Regions from separate parts of the Pristimantibacillus sp. Z349TD_6 genome, predicted to be linked through region 2. Evidence: a T-box and tRNA genes for the amino acid it is inferred to sense, from the RefSeq annotation. Region 2 holds a T-box; the other holds one or more tRNA genes.

Region 1 (11,767 bases), 3.4 Mb from region 2:
AAAGAGTGCGTAATAGCTCACTGGTCGAGTGACTCTGCGCCGAAAATGTAACGGGGCTAAACACACCACCGAAGCTATGACATGTGCCTATATGGTACTTGGGTAGGGGAGCGTTGAATACGGATTGAAGTTGGACCGTGAGGACTGGTGGACTGTATTCAAGTGAGAATGCCGGTATGAGTAACGAAAAGACAAGTGAGAATCTTGTCCGCCGAAAGCCTAAGGGTTCCTGAGGAAGGCTCGTCCTCTCAGGGTAAGTCGGGACCTAACGCGAGGCCGAAAGGCGTAGTGGATGGACAACAGGTTGAAATTCCTGTACCACCGAAGATCGTTTGAGCAATGGGGTGACACAGAAGGGCAGTGACGCGGACTGATGGAATAGTCCGTCCAAGCAGTGAGGCTGATCGATAGGCAAATCCGTCGATCATGAAGGCTGGGCTGTGATGGGGAGCGAAAATTGCAGTAGCGAAGGTCATGTACTCCGGCTGTCAAGAAAAGCCTCTAGTGAGATCTAGGTGCCCGTACCGCAAACCGACACAGGTAGGCGAGCAGAGCATGCTAAGGCGCGCGGAAGAACTCTCGTTAAGGAACTCGGCAAAATGACCCCGTAACTTCGGGAGAAGGGGTGCCTCGGTAGGGTGAATAGCCCGAGGGGGCCGCAGTGAAAAGGCCCAAGCGACTGTTTAGCAAAAACACAGGTCTGTGCGAAGCCGTAAGGCGAAGTATACGGGCTGACGCCTGCCCGGTGCTGGAAGGTTAAGGGGAGCGGTTAGGGGTAACCCGAAGCTGTGAACCGAAGCCCCAGTAAACGGCGGCCGTAACTATAACGGTCCTAAGGTAGCGAAATTCCTTGTCAGGTAAATTCTGACCCGCACGAATGGCGTAACGACTTGGGCGCTGTCTCAACGAGAGATCCGGTGAAATTTTAATACCTGTGAAGATGCAGGTTACCCGCGACAAGACGGAAAGACCCCATGGAGCTTTACTGTAACTTGATATTGAACTTTGGTACGATCTGTACAGGATAGGTGGGAGCCTTTGAAGCATGAGCGCCAGCTTGTGTGGAGGCAACGTTGGGATACCACCCTGATCGTATCGGAGTTCTAACCTAGAACCGTGAAACCGGTTCGGGGACCGTGTCAGGTGGACAGTTTGACTGGGGCGGTCGCCTCCTAAAATGTAACGGAGGCGCCCAAAGGTTCCCTCAGAATGGTTGGAAATCATTCGAAGAGTGCAAAGGCATAAGGGAGCTTGACTGCGAGACCTACAAGTCGAGCAGGTACGAAAGTAGGGCTTAGTGATCCGGTGGTACCGAATGGAAGGGCCATCGCTCAACGGATAAAAGCTACCCTGGGGATAACAGGCTTATCTCCCCCAAGAGTCCACATCGACGGGGAGGTTTGGCACCTCGATGTCGGCTCATCGCATCCTGGGGCTGAAGTAGGTCCCAAGGGTTGGGCTGTTCGCCCATTAAAGCGGTACGCGAGCTGGGTTCAGAACGTCGTGAGACAGTTCGGTCCCTATCTGTCGCGGGCGCAGGAAATTTGAGAGGAGCTGTCCTTAGTACGAGAGGACCGGGATGGACGTACCGCTGGTGTACCAGTTGTTCCGCCAGGAGCACCGCTGGGTAGCCAAGTACGGACGGGATAAGCGCTGAAAGCATCTAAGCGTGAAGCCCCCCTCAAGATGAGATTTCCCAGTATGTAAGACCCCTTGAAGACGACGAGGTTGATAGGTTCGGGGTGGAAGCACAGCAATGTGTGTAGCTGACGAATACTAATCGGTCGAGGGCTTATCCTAAACACGTTTACTGTGACCCATACATCCGGTAGACAGCAGCATAAAAGGCTTCAGCAAGCCTAATCTTTCGTATCCAGTTTTCAAGGCGCAATACGCCTTGATATTCAACCGTGCCTATTTTGAAGTTGAAGCTTTAATAACATTCAACTCAAAATACAATGTTCCCTGATAGCTCAGTTGGTAGAGCACTCGACTGTTAATCGAGTTGTCACAGGTTCGAGTCCTGTTCGGGGAGCCATTATGCTCTCATAGCTCAGTAGGTAGAGTGCATCCATGGTAAGGATGAGGTCACCGGTTCGAATCCGGTTGAGAGCTCCAGAAAACTTTCAACTGTAAGGACAAGCATCAATTTTAGCATGGCCCGTTGGTCAAGTGGTTAAGACACCTCCCTTTCACGGAGGTAACAGGGGTTCGAGTCCCCTACGGGTCACCAAATTATTTTTACAAATGGCGCCTTTATCCTTGGACGCTTAGCTCAGCTGGGAGAGCATCTGCCTTACAAGCAGAGGGTCGGCGGTTCGATCCCGTCAGCGTCCACCATATCGCTATTGGGGATTAGCCAAGCGGTAAGGCAACGGACTTTGACTCCGTCATTCTCAGGTTCGATCCCTGAATCCCCAGCCACTTATACTATGAGTCATTAGCTCAGTTGGTAGAGCACCTGACTTTTAATCAGGGTGTCGTAGGTTCGAATCCTACATGACTCACCATTTTTTATCTCACATGCGCGCGTATGGCGGAATTGGCAGACGCACTAGACTTAGGATCTAGCGGGCGACCGTGGGGGTTCAAGTCCCTCTACGCGCACCATCTTTAACACCCTTCATAGGGAAGCACTCTGTATGTCAACAGAGTAATGTAGGTGGAAGCCCTGCAAAACATGGTTAAGCTTCAAAGAATCACATATATGCGCGTATGGCGGAATTGGCAGACGCACTAGACTTAGGATCTAGCGGGCGACCGTGGGGGTTCAAGTCCCTCTACGCGCACCATACCATGAAGAAACCCTTGGCGAACAAGGGTTTTTTGCTGTTTATATATGTGTAATATTAATCGAAAAGCCCCGAATGATCATTAAAGCTGTATAGCGCTTGTTCAGCACCATATCTTTGCAGCTTATACTCTAATCGCATGCCTACCTTCTCAAGGAGCCTGCAGGAGGCAGTATTTGCTGTTTGTGTCTCAGCGATTACTTTGCCTAGCTTTAATTCATGAATTGCGTACATTAATAATTGACCGACTCCTTCGTTGAAGAGCGCTCTAAAGCATCTAGAAACTTATTTAGATGATATTCCTCTGGTACAGCTCCGCCTAAGTATTTTCTAACCTCATCACTCGAATATATCCTTTGCATGTATTTGAAATCTGATTGTTGTAATGGGTCCAGCTTGCATCTAGTGGTTTGCATATTGATATTAATCCTCCATTTTATGCTTATTAAGTACAGCTTGTACAAAACTTGATCTACCTCGGAAACAAGGTGATCCTGCTCAATTGGATGGGGTTAAAAATGTACAAGGTTAATCGTTGTGAGGATAAATAGTAAATGGGTTTAGTGTTTCATATGAAGAAATAGTAATACCATTAGTAGATTTGTATACTTGGTTTTTGTGATCGTAACATAGAGACTTACAGGATGCCAACTTATTACTCAATAGAATTTGAGAGTTATTTTATCCATATAATCCCTTCATTTTTAGAATAAACCTGTCGATATAGTTCATTGGGACTAGCTGGAATCTACACATAAGAAGGAGAAGGAGATCAGTCATATGCAGCAAAAGATGAAAAAATGGCTTGTTAGAGTAGTAGCTATTCTGCTTATTATAGTGTTGAATGTGAGCTACACAGGAAGCGAATCATTAGGTGGTAAGGGAGCCTATGGGGGTTCCTCCGTTTCTGCGGCAGAATCGAAGAATGAGACAAAAACGGTTGCTTCTAATGCGAAGGGTTCTACTGCCAGCAAAGCAGAAATCGAGTACTGGCGATACAAAGCAGAGGGTACTCTATATCCTCCGATTGTTATGCCGAGCGGAAAGATGCTGGTTGTAACGAATAATGGATGGTTATCCCTATTAGATAATGGCGGAAAAGAGTTAAAAAGAATAAACACATATTCGAAATTATCTGCTCCAGCCGTAAATGGAAAAGGACAAATATTTACTGCAGGAACTGGTGCTAGGCTTTATCAATACGATGAAGGTGGCAATGGCGGTCAGAAAGGTATTTATTATTTTAAAGGGAAAAAGGAGCAATTAGAGCCATCTGGCATGGTGACGGATGGGGAAGGTACTCCTTATTTCGCATATCAGCATGCTGTTTTATCGCTGAGCAGTGAGGGAGAGCAGGAGGTTGCTCTGCTACCAGAGGGCGTCTCAGTTATGGAACTGGCCGCAGGTAAGCGCGGCGTCTATGTACTGGGCAGCAATGGCGTGTTGTATGCCGTGCGCGGCAATGCAGTTGTATGGGAAGCGTCGCTTGAGCAGACGCTGCTTGGGGCGAAGCTGATCGCAGGCGACGTGAGCGGCGGCGTCATGCTGCTTGCGGGCAAAGCTATCGCTGCGTATGAAGAGGACGGTAAAGTCCGCTTCACTCGCGAGCTTGCGGCAGCGCCCGCAGGCGGTTGGACGTCTCCGGTGCTCGTGCCCGGAGACAAAGGTACTGTCGTTGCCGCGGAGCGCAGCGGCAACGGCGTAGCTGCGTTCCGCCTCGCAGACGGGGCGGAACTATGGCGCATTAGCGCCAGCGGGGCGGGCGGCTTCGGCCCCGCGGCGCTTGCGCCGGATCTTGGCGTCGGCACGGTGCTGGCCGGCGGCCGTTCCGGCGCTGTGTACGCGATCGACGGCTCTGCCGGGTCGATCTTGTACACCTACGGCGGTCACACCGCGGTTCCCGCGAGCGGTGTGGCGCCGCAGGGCAGCGGACGCTTCGTATATGCGTCCGCTAGTACATTAATCGCAGCGGGGCCAGTTCGCACCGTTGCGATCACCTATGCAGCAGCGGCGGCGGTTAAGCTGCCGCTGGATACACGGCTCCTGCTCACGGACAAGCTGAAGCTGTCCGATCCAGTCGCTGTCAGCTATCGCTCCGACAATCCAGCGATCGTTCGCATCAATGAGAAAAGCGTGGTAACCCCGGTTTCAGCCGGATCAGCTAATCTTTATGTCGATGTTACAGCTAGCGGCTACAAAGGCCAGCTGAAGCTTCCTATTCAGGTTACAGCCTCTACCTTGAACCTAAAGGTGAAGCATGAATCCAAGAAGGTTGTGGCAGCAGGCCAGTCGTTTACGGTTCAAACCGTTACCATTCCAAAGGGAATGCCGGTTACTGCAGGCCTGGCAAGCCGTAAAATAGGCGTCGTTCAGTCGCTTCAATCGATTGCTAGTGATTACCGTGCAGACGCAGCGATTAACGGAACCTATTTTGAGGCTTATGGCGGCATTCCGGAGCCATATGGAACGGTAATTGTAGACGGCAATGTGGAGCATATAGGCAATACAGGGACAGCGATTGGTTTTACATGGGACGGCAAAGTAGTTATGGATACGCTGCGCGTCAAAATTTTAGGTGGAACAGACGGTTCTTTTAAGTCGCCTAACAACTGGTATGCGTATTTTATAAATCGAACACCTGCAGCAGGCGCATCGTCAGCTATCATGTTCACGCCAAAGCGTGGTGCTAAGCTTGGATTTGCACAAGGCACCTCAGTAACGGTCAGTAAGGGTGTCGTGACTAAAATAAGCAAAAAAGAGAATGTCGGCATTCCAGCAGATGGATATGTTCTCGTTTATACAGGTTCTGAGGAGAAGCTAGCCTCACGCTTTAAGGTGGGGACGAAGGTTGATTATAAGATCGAAATGACCAACCTCTCGAAAAGTCCGATTGCTTGGTCTCGCGTTCATACCGCCATTGGTGCAGGACCAAGACTAGTGAAGGATGGGAAACCGGCAGTTAATCCAGCTGGGGAAGGGTTTAGCAGCTCCAAAATATTGACCGATGCAGCTGGCAGAAGCGGCATTCTTGTCAAAAAGGACGGGACTGTTGTCATAGCTACTGTCTCCAAAGCAACGATAAAACAGTGGAGTCAAATCATGATTCAGCTTGGCGCTGAGCAGGCGATGAATTTGGACGGAGGAGCATCCTCTGGCATGTACGCGCAAGGAAAACTCATTACCACGCCTGGAAGACTAATAAGCAATGGTCTTGTATTTGGCACGAAGCTAAAGTGGTAACGTATGTAAAATGATAAAAGCTAGCCGTCCCAACCTGTTGGGCGGCTTTTCTATTTAAATAGGGCTCTATTTTTATCGATATGAATAATTGCTATTTATATTATCATTGACTTTTTTTGTGAGAAACATTATCATTAGAAAATAAATGATAATCGTTATCAATATTCGTTACTTATTGAAATATAAATATAAAATGATAAGGTGTCTGCCTCAGGCAGCGGAAGGAGCGTGCATGTTCAATGATTCGTTTAACGACCTCTAGTCTTGATATTGCTTATGATGACCGTCTAATCGTTGAGAATTTAAACATTGCTATACCTCAAGGGAAAATCACGGCGCTAGTAGGAGCTAACGGCTCTGGTAAATCAACGATTTTGAAAACAATGGCCCGTATTATGAATCCCTCGAAGGGCAGTGTACTTCTGGACGGGAAGTCCATTCACAAGCAATCGACGAAGGAAGTAGCGAAGCAATTGGCAATTTTGCCGCAAAATCCAACCGCTCCGGACGGACTCACAGTAGCCGAGCTTGTCTCTTATGGTCGTTTTCCATACCAGAAGGGCTTCGGATCGATGACTAAGGATGACCGCAGTATCGTGCAGTGGGCAATCGAAGCGACAGGTATGACTGATTTTGCCGATCGTCCGGTTGATCATCTATCGGGCGGACAACGTCAACGTGCATGGATTGCAATGTCTCTTGCACAGGAAACGGATATTTTATTCCTTGACGAGCCTACAACTTTCCTGGATATGGCACATCAGCTTGAGGTACTTCACTTGCTTCAAAAGCTGAACGCAGCTAATAATCGCACAGTAGTCATGGTCGTTCATGATTTGAATCACGCGACACGTTACGCTCATCATATGATCGCAATTAAAACGGGTGTCGTTGTAGGCGAAGGTACGCCTGCAGAAGTTATGACACCGGATATTATGCGCGAAGTGTTTAACATTGAGGCAGATATCGTGCCTGATCCGCGTACAGGCGTTCCTCTTTGCTTGCCATATGCACTAGCCGGCCAGCCTGCTGCTGATAAAGTGGCATTGATTAACCGTGCACAGTCAGAGAGACCATTGGCTGCTGCTGGAGCATAGTAACTAATATGAATGCCGTAAACCGCGTTTCCTTTGGAAATGCGGTTTTTTGTTCTTTTAGATAAGCCATGTGTAGTATATTGAGCTTAGAAGCGAGTGGGTGGGAAGTGAACCGTTTATATTTGTTATTTATAAAATGTAATCCATTAGAGCTAAACAATCGGAAGGAGTAAACCGGGTAATAAGATATAACGTCATTTAAGCTGATTTTTATGATTGGATTTATGAAGTCTAAAAGCACATATTTCCGCGCCATATAAGGTTTTGCAGCCATATTAGAACATTGTTTTTTAAAGGATTTAAAATAATTTAAAACTTTTTTTAAAAAACAGTTGCTTTTTGTTTTCAGGGGTGATATATTATTACTTGTCGCCGCGATGATAAACGAAACGAACGGCCGACAGAAATACATGCGGAAGTGGCTCAGCGGTAGAGCATCGCCTTGCCAAGGCGAGGGTCGCGGGTTCGATTCCCGTCTTCCGCTCCATAAATTGTGCGGCCTTAGCTCAGCTGGATAGAGCGTTTGACTACGAATCAAAAGGCCAGGAGTTCGAATCTCTTAGGCCGCGCCATTTTCCCAACATTAGACGCAATTCATTTACACTTCGGGACGTAGCTCAGCTTGGTAGAGCACCTGGTTTGGGACCAGGGGGTCGCATGTTCAAATCGTGTCGTCCCGACCATAATCTTTTTCTTTGCGGGTGTAGTTCAATGGTAGAACTTTAGCCTTCCAAGCTAATAGCGTGGGTTCGATTCCCATCACCCGCTCCAACTATTTAAACCCGAAAGCCTTGCGCAGCAAGGCTTTTTTTGTTTTTGTTGATTTAATAAAAAAGAAACCTTTCCTTATCTTGGGGCATATTCTGGGGCGAATTTTTAACTATTGAGTTAAGTGATTAAAACCGATCAACTGACCCACGACTAATCATCTTTAATTCGTGCATTGATGTATTTTCCGCTGTTCCGATTTTGGTGTGACAGAGGTTTTCCTATGTTAACTTCAGATTTTCACCACTCCCACGCGGCAGCACTGCCATTATACGCCTTAGATCAAGCAGATGGATTTTAGGAGCTCTCGCTTGCTTAGAAACCTTCTCTAGCCCATAGAGGGGAGGGCGGATAATAATTCACACCTTCTAACCATGAAAGACATATCGCTTAGTACCGCCTTGCGTGGTCTTACCTAACATTAATTCCATTCTAGTCGGAAGCGTCTTAGAGACTCCCTGTACTAAACAAGTGTACATAGGCTAATCAAATATCCATTTGTATAGTCGGAAAATTAGCCGAGGGAGGTATATCCATACTTCAAAAAATACTTCCAAGCTGTAAAAGAAAGTATCTACCTTATTATTACGAGTTCTGCGCCTCATTAAATCATTCTCCTTTATTGGCATTAGATGAATTGGAGAAATATAGCTACTCTTCGATATATCGATTCGATTGTGACCACGTTTAAATTCTAATAAACATATTGCTTATTTTTTGGTCAGCCAATTAATTAAATATAAGACCCCAAATGCAGTGCCCAAAACTAAAATCTTCTCTACAATGTTTTTCCAATGTAGCTCGTCTCCGGCTTCATTCATGCTAAGAAAAAACAGAGCCACAAGAATGATCGGGGCATATAGGAATGTTTTTTTCATTCGTAATGACCTCATTCTTTCTTTATTTACAAATATTTCTACGAAATATATTAATCTAAGTTTCAATGACAGTGAAGATAAAAACATTTAAACCTATTCTTGAAATATCAAGTTATGATTAAAAACGTCTAACGGATAGGCTTAGAAGCGTTATTTATGCAGCAAAGTAATTTATATAAAACGCTTAAGAATAATGTGCTAAATCAACAAAGTGCAATAAATTATATTATTGATGTAGAAGCTCGAGAAATCATAGAATACCTTTACAGTTACTTAATAGACTTGGCTGCTGAGTGGAAATGGAAAATAGAGTGAGTTAACTATCATATATTAAAAGGTGTCATATATTTCTAAGCACCTAATGCGGAAGTTGAAGGTTTAAAGTGGGGGTTTGGTGGATTGGTGCAGGCGCACGTATTCAAAGCTAAAAGCGAGGGTTCTCTTCTCTTAAAACTTCCAAGTAAGAGCTGCAACGGACATGAGATACCTTATTTGCCGAAATTCGGTCCTTTTATAAAACTAACGGACATAGGATCTCTTATTTAGTTTAAGGATGCTTAATTTGGCTACTTTTAGAGCAATTAACGCATTCTATGTCCGTTAGATCCACGTAACGAGCTTAAAATATCGAAATAGCGGATTTCATGTCCGTTAGGGTTAAAGGTTAAACATGAACAGCATAAGAGCAGACTCCAATTTTGATCCGAAAATATTATTTTTGTAAACATAAATAAGCGTATCAAACAGAAACTAGATGTCTTATAAGTGGTGCTTCCAGCATTGTGTAGAATTAACGGACATGAGATACCTTATTTGACGAAATTCCGTGCTTTTACAGATCTAACGGACATAGGATCTCTTATTTAGCCTCAGGATACTTAATTTGGCTGCTTTTTAAGCAAATAACGTATCCTATGTCCGTTAGGTCCACGTAACGAGCTTAAAATATCGAAATAGCGTATTTCATGTCCGTTAGGACTGAACATGAACAGCATAAGAGCAAACTCCAATGTTGAGCCAAAAGTATTATTTATGTAAACATAAATAAACGCATCAATACAGAAACCAGATGCCTTATAAGCGACGATTCCAACCTTGTGTTGAATTAACGGACATGAGATACCTTATTTGCTGAAATTCGGTCCTTTTGTAGAACTACGGACATAGGATCTCTTATTTAGTTTCAGGAAGCTTAATTTGGCTACTTTTCAAGCTATTAACGCATCCTATGTCCGTTAGATCCACGTAATGAGCTTGAATTCTTGAAATAGCGGATTTCATCTCCGTTAGGGTTAGAGGTTAAATATGAAAAACGTAACAGTAGATTCCAATGTTGAGTGTCGAAAATATTATATGTGTAAAGATAAATAAACATATCAATCAAAACATCCCATCTGGAAGCTCTCAGCGGGCTGTTTTGTTTGCCCATACACTAAAAAAGTTAAACATGTGCTTTGACGAGGTTTGGAATGGTTTACCAAGTGTTTAATCAAGTAGTTACAAAGCGTTTTATCAAACGTTTTATCTAGAACCGTGCGTTATGCCAAGAACCAAACGTTTTATCTAGAACCATGCGCTTTGCCAATAACCAAACACCCCACCAAAAACCAAGCGCTTTGCCAATAACCAAACACCCCACCAAAAACCAAGCGCTTTACAAAAGCTTCATGGAACATTAATCATTATGAAATAAAAACTCTCTACAATTCTAGTTAACATAATAGATATGGGAGTGAGTGAAACTTGAAGATCTATAGTAAAAGGTTAATATCATTATTATTAGCTACGGAAATTACGGCCAGCATGGTGCTGGCAGGCGGGCCAGTCATGGCTGCCGGATCACCGCTATCAGGGACGCCTTACGCAGTAGACAGCGCCTATAATGTAGCCACCCCACACATTGTCATTAATCAAGTATATGGCGGTGGATTGGATGAGGATACTGAAATACTGTTATCTCATGGATTTATTGAGCTTTATAATCCGACGGATAGTGATGTCAATCTTGCTGGTTGGTCGCTGCAATATGCGGATCGGGGCTCTAGTGCGACGACAGGTGCTACTAAGGCTTGGGAAAAGCTTAATTTGACCGGGACGATTAAAGCACATTCTTCTTTTCTAATAACAGGAGCTTCTACACGTGCTGCAAAACCTAAGGTAGATCTCTCTGCAAAAGGCGACCTTACTTGGGAGCGTTTCATTAACAATAAAGGGATGAAGGTTGCTCTCATGAGCAATCAAACTTTACTGACTGATCCTAATCCTTTTGACACTAAGCCAGACGGCTATGTAGATATGGTAGGTACAGGAAGCAATGATAAGGATAGCAATATCGACGGATATGAGACTGCATTCCCTACGGGCTCAGCAGAAGGCACATCGAAGAAAAAGTCCATTCGCCGCAGCAACTTCTTAGATACAGACAATAATAAAGCGGATTTCAAACAAGTCGATTATGAGTTAGCTACAGGCGATGCATTACTAGCAGCAATACCTCGCAGCGGTGCTGACGGCGCATGGGGGCCGGGTGTTGTTCAGCCGCTAGCCATTACTACAGCGTCTCTTGCTGATGGCTTTGTTGGATCTCCATACTCTGTGGTTATACAAGCTACTGGAGGAAATACGCCATATACCTTTACTGCAACAGGCTTGCCAGAAGGACTTAGCCTTGCGTCAAATGGTGCTTTAACGGGGACACCGACCAAGGCGGTATCAAATACTAATGTGACTATTACAGCGACTGACAGCACGGCAGGTACGCCAGTTAGCATAGTTAAGTCGTTTGCGTTTACTATTCAATCCAGTATAGCGCCAGCAACTCATGTTCTAATTAATGAAGTATATGGCGGCGGCGGGAAAATTAATAAAGATACTCCTCCAGCAGCATCTCCATACCTGTATGATTTTGTAGAACTCTACAATCCGACTGCTTCGCCAATATCGCTTGCAGGATATCATTTAAGATACAGCAATAAAGGTGCTACAACGATAC
Region 2 (11,767 bases):
AGCTAAAAACCAACTTGTGAAGCCAAATAAGGGCTTCTATGTCCGTTACGGTTACGTATAAAGTCAAAATAAGCACAATAGCGTATCTGATGTCCGTTACCTCTCCTTGCAACTTCTTCGCCCATGCTATGCTTTTTTTCTTACCATTCGTATCGCAAGTTGATAGCAAATAGCATTTAATACATCCCTTTACAACACTCATTCTTTTTATGAATCTAACTAAAGAATATGCAACTCATAAAGGAGGTTCTTTCCTAAATATGAAAGCAGAACACAAACCAAATTATAACCTGCTAAAATTCACTATCATTTTACTGGTTATAGCAATCGTCGTTGGCATAGTTTTTACTTGGCTACGTAAAGGCGAAGAATTAACGCCGCCCATGACGGAGCATCTCTTCGACAAAGGCGAAGCTAAGTGGTCCATCGATGGTTATCCAGCAAAGGTGCTTCACAATAATTTATTTAAAATCGAGCTTACAGATCTATCGGGCGCCCCATTACAAGGAGCTGAGCTATCAGTCAAGCTTGAGATGATGGATATGGTATGCGGCGATTACGAGTTTAAAATGACGGAAGCTGACCCTGGAACGTATACGGGCGAAGGCGTACCACTGATGGCTGGCACATGGAAAGCGACTCTAACACTCAAGACGGTTGACCAAACGTATACCATCGACCGATTACTGCGAGCGGTTCATTAGCAAATTAGCATATTAGCAATTTACCAAAGCCATGGATTAATCGACGGTATGACACCATTCACCGCAAGACCGCGCAAAATTGAGATGACACCCACAGCAATCGCCGTGACTACACTTGCTTTACGCATAAATCGCCGCCATTTCTTATTGGCAAAAGCAGCAATGGACGCGGCTGCCGCTAAAGCAGGGAAAGTCGATAGCCCAAACAAGGCCATGACAGCCGCGCCTTCAAGTCCTGAACCAGTGGAGGCTGCCGTCATCTGCATCGCATAAGTTAAGCCGCACGGCAAAAATCCGAAGGCTATTCCAGTTGCCAGCAAATGGAACGTTTCCTGCTTAGCAGAGCGAGAAGTACCGACTACTAACCGTTTGTGCAGAAAGCTAGACAATCGGTTCATGAGCGGCAGCTGAAATCTCCGCCAAAGCCAGAGCAGCAAGAAACAGCCGCCAATAATGGATGCCAATCCTTGAACCCCTGCAAATTTACCTGCGACATCCACAAAAGAACCTACTGTTCCCATTACAGCCCCTAATAAGGAATAAGAGAGAATGCGACCTGTATTATATAGAAGCATTGATTTTTTGACTGGCGCTGAGGAGTTTAATGAGACGGTTGATACAATCCCCCCGCACATACCAATGCAATGAGGTGCGCTGAATAAGCCTGTTAAAATAATGAATCCAATCAGTTGCCAAGTCAGCGTCATCTTATTGCACCAACCCGGCTCTTGCTTTGCAACTGACCAGAAAGCCGAAGCGCATTGCTTACAACAGAAACAGAGCTTAGCGCCATCGCTGTTCCAGCCATCCAAGGCTCAAGCAAACCAAAAGCAGCAAAAGGGATGACGATAACATTGTATAGGAAAGCAAAGGTTAGATTTTGACGCACATTTCGAATCGTTAATCGGCTAATTCGAATCGCTTCTGGAATGGCGTGCAGACGAGAGAAAAGCAGCGTCATATGGCCTGCGCTAAGCGCTGCATCTGTTCCTTCACCCATTGCTAAGCCAACATCGGCTGCGGCTAATGCCGGTGCGTCATTCCATCCATCCCCTGCCATTGCGACTCGTTTGCCGCGACGCTTTAACTGCTCCACCAGTGCCAGCTTGCCCTCGGGAAGCATGGAAGCATGGATGCTTGTAATGCCAACCGCTTTTGCAGCAGCAAATGCCGGCGCCTTGTGATCACCTGTCGCTAGAACAGCGGAAACCCCTAAATTTTTAAGCTCTTTCACTGTCTCTCTCGCGTTTTCCTTTATCTTATCGCTAAATGCGATTGCACCAGCAATCTGATCGTCTATTGCTGCATATAGCACGGTTTCTCCAAAATCCTCGCGCTGCCTTGCGAAAGCAATGATATCGACGCTCATAGTCCATTGGCGTTCTGCTGCAAAACGAGCGTTCCCGATAGCGAAGCGCTGCTCCTCAATTATCGCTTCAACGCCTCCGCCTGGCGTGAAAACATGATGACTAGAAGCTGGAATAATAAGCCCTAGTCTGACCGCCTCCTTCTCAATTGCTCTTGAAAGCGGATGTGTGGAGTCCGCTTCAGCAGCTGCCGCTAATCTCAGCAAAGCATTACGGCTTCCTTTAATAGCTAGTGAAGCACTTATATGAGGCTTGCCTTCCGTTAATGTTCCTGTTTTATCAAAAATGATCGTTTGTATACTTGCCAAACGTTCTAGCGCACCCGCTTCCTTCGTAATAATGCCTTGCTTCGCAAGTCTGCTGGCTGCAATGACAAGTGAGATCGGTGCGGCTAGACCAAGCGCGCATGGACAAGCTGCTAATAAAACAGCAATGCCGCATATGAATGCTCGACTCCAATTCCCCGGCTCAAGATATAATCCCCACATAAAAATCGTTGCTACGGCGAAGAAAAGCATAACAGGAACAAACCAGCTTGCAGCCGCATCTACATTTCGCTGAATGGCTGATTTCGAGCGTTGTGCTTGACGGACAAGCTCCTGTATGCGGTTAAGCATTGTATCATGGCCTGCCGCCTTCGTACGAATGCGAAGCTGTGAGCTTTCATTCCAAGTTCCCGCCCACACTTGATCGCCTTCCCGCTTTGCAATCGGCAGACTCTCGCCTGTTAGCAATGATTCGTTGGTTGCGGAGTGACCGCCGCATACAATGCCATCGACCGGAATCGTTTCACCAGCCTGTACGATAACAATATCGCCCGCTCTAACAAATTCGGTCTGAATATGTAACACTTCACCTGCCCGTTCAACAGCCGCCGTCTGACTTTGCAGCTTGCCGAAGCCGTCCGATCCGCGCTGCGCACGCAGCGAGGCGGAAACTTCAATGTATTTACCCAGCAGGACAGCTGTGATTACGACAGCAGAAGTTTCAAAATACAATGGCGGTGCATGAGCAGCCACCTCTGAGAGCGGCCGAAACAAGCCGTTCTGAAATACCACATAATGGCTGTACAAATAAGCGGCTGTCGTTCCAATGACAACAAGCACATCCATATTGGCGCTTCGCTCGCGTACCGCATGATATGCACCGAAATAAAAAGGCAAGCCTATAACGAATTGAATAATCGTCGCAAGGATGAGCTGCAGCCATGGAATAGTGAGCCAAGCTGGCAAATAATCAAGCATCGGCCTTAAAAATGGCAAATGCTGCATCATCCCGGTTAATAGCGGCAACGTAAGCACTGCTGAAGCAATGAGTCGCAGCTTCAAAATACGATGTTCCTTGTGCAAGCCTTCTTTAGCTGTCTCATTAAGCATCGCTTCAAAACCTAATTGCTTGACACGCTCAGCAATTTGTTTCGCTCCGAGCCGCTCAGGCTTAAACTGCACCCAAGCGGTGCGAAGCGGAAAGCTGACGGCAGCCATTTGAACACCATCCATTTTGCTGACTGCTTTCTCTATTCTTGCCGCACAAGCTGAACAGCTCATGCCCTGAACCGCAAAATCTATCGTAAGGTCGCTATCCTCTACCTGATTATCATGTACCTGCTCCATTTGCAGCACCCGCCCTTCGTTCATCGCTGTTAATGCCTGTACCTCTGCGTTAAACTATATGACGGGCAAGCCAATTGCATGATTGGAACATCTGTTTACATTCTATTTGGCGCTGGAAGCCCCAGTATGTGAAGTGCATCCTGCATCGTTTGCTTATAACGCTCGGTAAGCCAAATACGCAAGCTTTTCGCTGAGCCTTCAGCCTTCAAAATAGGACATGTAGCGTAGAAATGGTTAAACAATGCGGAAAGCTCATATACATACGTACAAAGCTGATTAGGTGACAGCTCCAAAGCGGCAGTTTCCAGCGTTTCTGGCCAATAAGCTAATTGTCTCAGCAATGAATGCTCTTGCATCTCAAGATCGCTAATTTCAGCTAGAGCTTGTGGGTTAAACTCAGTGTCGCCTGCTCTCTTCAAAATACTGCTGGAGCGAGCATACGTATACATCAGATAAACACCTGTATTGCCGGATATTTCGGTTGCTTGATCAAGATCAAACACAACCTCTGTTTGCAAATGAAAACGAAGCAAGTAATAACGAATCGATGCTGCTGCTATCGTACGACTTGCCAAGCCGCCTTTACGGGATCTTTTTGCGTCTATGATTTGTTCCATTCTTACTAAGAAATCCGCTATTTTTATGCCGATTCCTTGCCTGCCTGACATCGCATACGCATGCTTGCCATCTGACGTATCGATACCTAAACCATTTGCCGTATTAGGGCTTAATGCGACAACACCATAACTGACATGCTTTAACTGCTCTGCTTGCTCCTGAAAACCTAAAGCGAGCAATGCTTGTTTAACCATAGCCTGCGGATACTCTTGGCGCTGATCAATTACATTTATGACCATATCCGCATGACCGATTTTTTTCCTTACACCGCTCGTATGCGTTGACCACAGGCCATCAGAAAACTTCTGGTAACGGAAATCGTTATCTAGCAATCCAAACTTCCACAGATGGTAAGCAATATCTTTAGCCGTATAAGTCAAAATTCCGTTTGAGCGAACGAGCACTTTATCTGCGTGGAAATCCGATTGTTCCTCTTGTTCTCCGTTTTCATCAGAATGCTTCAGCACATAACAGCCCTTCAGCTTCCCTTCTGTTTCCTTGCGGAATATTCCCGTTGACTGCAGCAGTTCAAACGCGCGAGCCCAGAAGCCTTCACGCACAATATTGCTTTCCCATACCAGAACATCATACGTGATGCCAAACTGCTTCATTTCCTCGACATGCTCGCGTACAATTCTTTCTGCGACCAACAAGCCCATCCATGCTAAATTCGAATGCCCTTCTTCCAGCTCTGCAAGAACCTTGGTACGTTGTTCAAGCAATTCTGGCTGCTCTTTATAAGCTCGATTAATGCTTGAATACGTATCCCAGCAAAAATCTCCAAAACGCTCATAAGGCAGCACCGTCTTTGTCTGAAGAATGCCTACCACCGTATCCGCTAATTGGTTGCCTAGATCATCAATGTAGTTGTGCACCTCAACCTGATGCCCCGTCCTTCTCAGCATTCGCGCAATCGTATCGCCTACGCAGGAATTACGTAAATGACCAATATGCGCTGATTTATTTGGATTGATAGATGTATGCTCAACAAGCACTTTTTTGTTAACTGTCGTTTTCTGCGAAGATAGCTGATCTGTATTGACTGCCCACCAAGTCCAATTCACATAAAAGTTAAGAAACCCAGGTGAAGCAATTTCAATCCTTTTTATGGATGAGGAAAGACTTGGATGCTTGATTAATTTTTGTTTGAAGTCGTCTGCAATCAATGAAGGCGCACGTTTTAAAAGCCTAGCAAGCTGCATCGCAATATTGCTGCTATAATCGCCATGCGCTAAGTTAACGGGATGCTCGACCGCAATTTTGAGATTTTCAGGTCGCTCTGTACGTCCCTCTTCCAGCATGCCTAGCGTTATTTCTTCAATTGCTCCAATAATCAGCTTATGAATCATTGTAATTCCTCCTATTATCAAAATAAAAAAGGCCCCCGTCTCTAAAATAAGAGACGAGAGCCATAAAGATCCCGTGGTACCACTCTAAGTGCCAAGCCTGATAAGCAGCTTGACCCCTCATTTTCGTAACGGTCATTGACCGGATTTGCCTACTAAGTAACTTCGTTCGTTTCGGCAAACCATTTCATGGGCCCGCTTCATCTAAGACATCCGTACCGGCTTCCACTAATCCGGCTCGCTGCAACTATCGGTCCTAGACTACTGTCCCAATCGCTAATGTTGTTATTTCTAACTCATATGCTTAGAAGTATTTATACAGGAAGTGTATGGCGGTGTCAAGTCTCGCTGCATTTTTCGAACTATAACTTCCATTTGTTCAACGGTTCATCATCCCACACTTGCACTTCGATGTATCTTTCTGGTCCTCTTTCTCCCTTGGCATTCCATTCTTGTGGCAATCCAAATTCTCTTATTACTTCAAAGATCTCGTTCATAGTATAGAGCTGACCTCGATAAGGCTTTCTGTCTTGGAACCTCATCGTTGGAAACAAATCTCCATAAGTAAAACTAATCGTATTTGACTCGAAATTCGAAATTGGAACTTGCAGTACTTTACCTGCTGGATACCATTCTAAGAGCCATGGACATTCCCCGAGAGTCATATAATGGGGAAACTTCCGAATGGGCATACCGCCTTTATCTATAAATAAATCTCTTGCTTTTAATTCGAGACTCCGTCGAATTTTCAGATAATCCGCGGACCGTTTGCTGGCGAAGCCTTTATTTTGAACAATGATTTCGTTTAAAACACGATCTGCTTCCTCTGGATTTAAGTCTGATAAATTGCGGAATGGACCCGTCGATTCATCATAGTAGTGATACAAGAATTCAAGCATGCCTACATTCCCCCCAATCCATAAAAAGTATAATACTGCTAATGGTTGCTTTTCAATATGGAAAATAGCAGAATCTTTTATAGAACATATGTTCCTGTTAATAACAAAGGAGTTGGACCTGATGTTTAAGAAACTAGAGTGCGTTTGCATTCACACGATCGAAATTGAGAAATCTCTTGCCTTTTACACTGCGATGGGTCTAACAGAAAGCTGGAAAATAGAACGAGCATTAGAGGATGGGTTTGTTTGGAAAATTATCGGTCTAAAATTTCCAATGAAGGACAGCTCTGAACTTGTTCTTAGCAATCATCCTGACAACAAATTTACTGAAGTTGAAATTCTGGTTGAAGATGTCCGTGAAGCACACAACGAGTTAAGCAAAAATGAAGAAATTCAATGGATTAGAACACCCTTTGCTACGGAGTCTGGGCATGTCGCTGTATTCGAAGCCCCTGATGGCAACGTTTTCGTTCTAGTTGGAAAATAAACCAAAAGCCGTTAAGAAGAGTTGTATATGGGCGGCCCCCGAATGGGTCCAGCACTCATATCCCAACAAACATCTTATCGGCTCTTTTTTAACTCATTTCTAATAGAAATTCATAGAAGTTATTTCGTAAATTTTTCAGCAACTGATATAAAATAACAGCTGCTTGTGCACGGCTTGCCGTTTGATTTGGTGCAAAGCTGCCATTGCCCATGCCATTAATTGTACTTATATTCTTAAGTACTTCAAGCTTCCTATCCTCAGAAATACCTGCCGTTTTCGCAGCTTGTACTTGCTCAGCAGAAATTTTGAAAGCGACCTGCTTCGCCTTATCCACGGCTTTAGCCTGGAATTTCAACAATCCAGCTTTAGCACTCGAAATAGCAGCTTTCTCTACTTTGCTCTCAAACAGTTCCACTGCTGCAATTAAGACTGCTATGGCTTCATTCACAGATTCACAGTTTACAAGGGATGAGTTCCACCCAACGTAGTCAGCAATTATCCGCACAAAAAAGACCCTTATCTCACAAATGAGAAAAAAAGGTTTAACCATTATTATCATTACGTTTAATTAAAAATTGTAAATACGGAACCTGCACATTTGAGAGTTCAACAAGTTTTACATGCACTTTTGTTCATTTTCTGCAACTCCATTATTATCAATGGTTAACTTCGTGCTCCCAGAAAGGGATTCAGTATAACCGCAAGCAACAGTCTCCTTCGTCATTCCCCTGTCATCGGTATATTTCAAGTATACGGCACCTTCACCTGTTAATTTCAATTGCGGTTTTATTCGAACCGTGTCGCCAGCTTTAATTATTTTTGCATAGCTATGCTTTTCAAGGCTTGAAATAATTCCAGTTTCAACCGAAACGATATCATAATCTGATTGATTATTAATCGTCACAGAGAAGCTCTGCAGCATTCCGAAATTGTCAGTATTTGTTCTAAGCCAGTTGAATAAAAAAATGACAAGCAGCAAAGAGAAAACACCCAATAACATATATCCCATTTTTTTGCTCAATATGGCTCATCCCTCTCTTCAAGATGTTCATCTGAATATCGATGCGTTTATCCGAAATATGCATGAAGCCTCACTTCTACCAGATATGTAATAAGACACTCTTTCTATTAAAAAAGTAACCTGTCATTAAAAAATGTTTCAAAAGAAGGGTGTTCCAAAAAGTTAACTTCGGAATCCATAACCAAGTTTTACATATATTAATGATCGAAAAAAGAACCTTTATTTCCACTTTCACAGTGATTTGGAAGGTTCTTTCTGCATCGATAAAAGTCCGCTCACTCACGCCCTTTTAGGGACAGTTTCTAAACTTAGAATTTTGTTCTACAAAATAAAAAAGCCTGTGACCCGTTGTTCCACTAGAAACAAACAGGCACGCAGGCCAAGTACAATGAAATTTATAGTAGTGGCCTTTAGGCCATATTAATTTGCTATAGTCTGTTCATTTATTACATCTATTGCTCGGTTAAAATAATCGGACCATTTTCTGTAATAGCAAGCGTGTGCTCGTATTGCGCAGATAAACCGCCATCGATCGTTCTAGCCGTCCATCCGTCTTCATCGATTTTGCTGTGGTATTTCCCAGTATTAAGCATAGGCTCAATTGTCAAAACCATCCCGGCTTTTAGACGTGTACCACGATTCGGCGGGCCATAATGAGGCACTTGAGGCTCCTCATGCATTTTCTGACCAATTCCGTGACCTATAAAATCTCTTACAACCGAGAAGCCTTGTGCTTCAGCAAAAACTTGAATCGCGTGAGATATGTCGCCGATTCTGTTTCCCACTACAGCCTGCTCTATCCCTTTATACATGGATTCCTTTGTCACATCAAGCAGCTTTTGCGATGTTTCCGATATATTGCCGACTGCATAAGACCAAGCGGAATCTGCTAACCAACCGTCTAGGTTGACTACCATATCAATGGTTACGATATCACCATCGACTAATGCCCGCTCACTTGGAAAACCGTGGCATATTACATCATTAACTGAGGCGCATGTTGCAAAAGGGTAGCCGTGATATCCTTTTTGTTCAGGAGTTGCTCCATTCTTTTGCAAAAAAGCTTCGACAAATTTATCAATCTCTAATGTCGTTTTGCCTGCTTGAATAAATGTGCGCAGCTCCCTATGGCAAGCAGCTAAAATTTCACCAGCTTTTTTCATCTTTGCTATTTCTTCATTCGTCTTGATAACAATCATTTCAATCACCCAATCCTTTACTTCATGGACAATGATGCCTGAAGTATTTTTCTAAAAAACAATGTGATTCTAAGGATACCTCAAATGGTGATAAAAATATATCCAAACTGCACAAAAACCGTCAGCATGTTGTCAGTTGCGTGTTCTCATTATATGTGCAAATGTCTCTGCGTGTGTAGAGAGGCATTCTAATGATTTACCCTTTAGGGAGAGATAGCAGCTTATCGCGAAGCTCGATATAAGCATGATCCCAGCCCATTTTCGCAAAAAAACGAAGACCGTCCAGACCTTTAAAGTATCGTGCTCCAATAAGCCGTTCTTTAAAGTTTTCAATTGGTTTGCCTAAATGCTCATAATGAACACGGAATGCTTCGCCCAAATCTATACCAGGTACTGCTTCTTCTATCGTCGCTATATCGATCATAAAGTCCCCGTAGATGAACCCTGCATCTATAATTCCGGTAATGCTGCTGCCATCAGAAATAATATTCCACTCATGACAATCATTATGAACAAAATGTCTATGCGCTCCGTTATAGCTGCAAAATGCCATCAGCCTCGAATATATCTCTTCAAAAACATCACGCTCTAAACAGGTCTTCTGATACAGCTCATGCCAGTTTTCCCAAAAGGTTCCCTCCTGATTCTCTGCAAAAAACGCTGCTACAAATGACTCCCAATCCGCATATTGACCATTTTTTCCGTCGACGACCGGGCCATATCCTGTTGTTTGTCCTAATTGAACCTGATTCATCTTGGAAATGACATGAACCAAATCGGGGACAACGGCCATTTTTTGCTCGGCCTGCAAATCCGCCAGTACGATTCCAAGCTTTCGCTCTGAAATACAATAGGAGAAATGCCGCTCTTCACCGATACCACAAACTTTCGGATAAGGCAGCTCTTGTGAAGAAAGCAGATTTGAAATCGTCTCTTCCTGCAGAAATGATTCCTTGGATGAATTGAAGCGTATCACATATGGTTCATTTGCCCATTCGAAGAAAAAAACGCTGCTGAAATTACCGCCCTCATTAGCCTTAATATGGCTTGCTTCGCTTCCAAAGTGACGCTGCAGCACCGTATTCACTTCTTGAATCGATACGCTCGGTTTCGTGTGCGACATAATCAAGCCCCCCTATAATTCGGATTAAATATAGCTTGATTTCGTTAATCGCAGCAAGAGAAACAATAGATATATTCATTTGATACTTTTACCTCAGGTGATCTATTCCTTCATTCGAATATGCAAATAAAAAAAGCCCGCAATGGGCTTTTTTAGAAACCTATTATTCTATTATTCTCCAGTAGCTACTTCGCCTTGCCATTGAAGCATGCCGCCAGCTACGTTTACAACTTTATAACCTTGAGATTCGAGGTAATCACAAGCTTTCCCGCTGCGGCCGCCGCTGCGACAAATAATAATGATATCTTCTTCCCCTTGCTGAAACTCATCAATCCGCTCTTGGAGCACCGAAAGCGGGATGCTGCGTGCTTCTTTAATATGGCCTTCTTGCCACTCCTCTGTTTCACGAACATCAACTAGATTTAAGGTTTTACCTTCCTTCAACTGGCTCTCTAACTCGGCTGTCGTAATCTCTGAGTACATGTTACCCATCCCTTCAAGCGCTGCATTTAAATTTTCATTTACAAGCATTGTAACGCTATGGCCAGCTCATGTCTATCTTGATTAACCTACTTAATCATTAATAGCATTAAGTAATTGGAATGTACTCGCCGCACCATTCATACTGGTAGTCATTGCTTATCCGTATGTATCCCAGTATAAAGCGTTGTCTCTCCCTGTAAAAAACATCTGAGTAGTTATGATTGTCTCGATTACCCTCGGCTACGAGTATCTGAGTATCCTCGCGACTCAAAATAATGCCAATATGATCATGAGGCTCATCAGATAGCAGCTTATCGTAAATGACGTTATCGCCTCGCTGAGGTGTAAATCCATTCTGCCCATCCTTATAAAAAAAACCGGTTTCAGGCAGTTGTGCCCATTCCAGCCAAGCAGCTACACCCGCGAAACGACAAACACCATTCGGGTAACGAATGGGGAGACGAAAGCCGGCTAATTTGCAGCAATAATAAACAAATGCAGCGCACCAGCTATTTTTCAACACTTTATGGATATCAGAGTCCGGCCAATATCGGCATATTTCTCTATACCTTTCATCGCCAGGCACGCCAATAATATCTTTACCCGCAAGCGACTCTGCGATGTCAGCAAGCAGCTCGCGCGTAGTTGAACGCTCATCCGTCCCGCCAGTATCACAGTTTATTAACGCTCCAACAAAACTTGCAGGAATCATAAGTTCATTTAATACCTTTTCAAGCCTATTTTTCCCGTCCTGACCAAAACAATGATTTGGCTGGTGAAGATACAATTGCAATAAATAGGCGTCCTTTAAAATTTCTTCATACGGCCCTTGGCTTCTGCTTCTGTCTTCATAATAAAAGATCGCTCTAAGAATTGTATTTTGCTCTTCCTTCGTAAACAGATCCAA

What was found. The T-box of region 2 lies ahead of AC0VYE_RS16180 (arginine--tRNA ligase). A T-box ahead of a tRNA ligase gene usually reads a tRNA of that ligase, here a tRNA-Arg.
Region 1: it encodes a tRNA-Arg, which carries the amino acid that the T-box ahead of AC0VYE_RS16180 (arginine--tRNA ligase) is inferred to sense. The anticodon was not compared.

Annotation. Positions count from the first base shown of each region.
Region 1 is NZ_CM149662.1:7,174,310-7,186,076, reverse strand. Features, by position in the region: rRNA gene AC0VYE_RS31105 (23S ribosomal RNA) at 1-1,800, shown strand, start outside; tRNA gene AC0VYE_RS31100 (tRNA-Asn) at 1,963-2,038, shown strand; tRNA gene AC0VYE_RS31095 (tRNA-Thr) at 2,043-2,118, shown strand; tRNA gene AC0VYE_RS31090 (tRNA-Glu) at 2,159-2,233, shown strand; tRNA gene AC0VYE_RS31085 (tRNA-Val) at 2,265-2,340, shown strand; tRNA gene AC0VYE_RS31080 (tRNA-Gln) at 2,350-2,424, shown strand; tRNA gene AC0VYE_RS31075 (tRNA-Lys) at 2,435-2,510, shown strand; tRNA gene AC0VYE_RS31070 (tRNA-Leu) at 2,528-2,610, shown strand; tRNA gene AC0VYE_RS31065 (tRNA-Leu) at 2,710-2,792, shown strand; gene AC0VYE_RS31060 (GNAT family N-acetyltransferase) at 2,850-3,026, opposite strand; gene AC0VYE_RS31055 (hypothetical protein) at 3,026-3,208, opposite strand; gene AC0VYE_RS31050 (phosphodiester glycosidase family protein) at 3,573-6,032, shown strand; gene AC0VYE_RS31045 (ABC transporter ATP-binding protein) at 6,272-7,129, shown strand; tRNA gene AC0VYE_RS31040 (tRNA-Gly) at 7,542-7,616, shown strand; tRNA gene AC0VYE_RS31035 (tRNA-Arg) at 7,625-7,701, shown strand; tRNA gene AC0VYE_RS31030 (tRNA-Pro) at 7,736-7,812, shown strand; tRNA gene AC0VYE_RS31025 (tRNA-Gly) at 7,827-7,900, shown strand; gene AC0VYE_RS31020 (hypothetical protein) at 8,608-8,775, opposite strand; gene AC0VYE_RS31015 (hypothetical protein) at 8,932-9,090, shown strand; gene AC0VYE_RS31010 (choice-of-anchor I family protein) at 10,519-11,767, shown strand, end outside.
Region 2 is NZ_CM149662.1:3,747,697-3,759,463, reverse strand. Features, by position in the region: gene AC0VYE_RS16195 (FixH family protein) at 261-704, shown strand; gene AC0VYE_RS16190 (sulfite exporter TauE/SafE family protein) at 725-1,411, opposite strand; gene AC0VYE_RS16185 (heavy metal translocating P-type ATPase) at 1,408-3,684, opposite strand; gene AC0VYE_RS16180 (arginine--tRNA ligase) at 3,780-5,651, opposite strand; T-box leader at 5,698-5,934, opposite strand; gene AC0VYE_RS16175 (hypothetical protein) at 6,011-6,547, opposite strand; gene AC0VYE_RS16170 (VOC family protein) at 6,669-7,034, shown strand; gene AC0VYE_RS16165 (S-layer homology domain-containing protein) at 7,123-7,539, opposite strand; gene AC0VYE_RS16160 (hypothetical protein) at 7,651-8,055, opposite strand; gene map (type I methionyl aminopeptidase) at 8,508-9,254, opposite strand; gene AC0VYE_RS16150 (aminoglycoside phosphotransferase family protein) at 9,451-10,377, opposite strand; gene AC0VYE_RS16145 (rhodanese-like domain-containing protein) at 10,549-10,860, opposite strand; gene AC0VYE_RS16140 (CHAP domain-containing protein) at 10,967-11,767, opposite strand, start outside.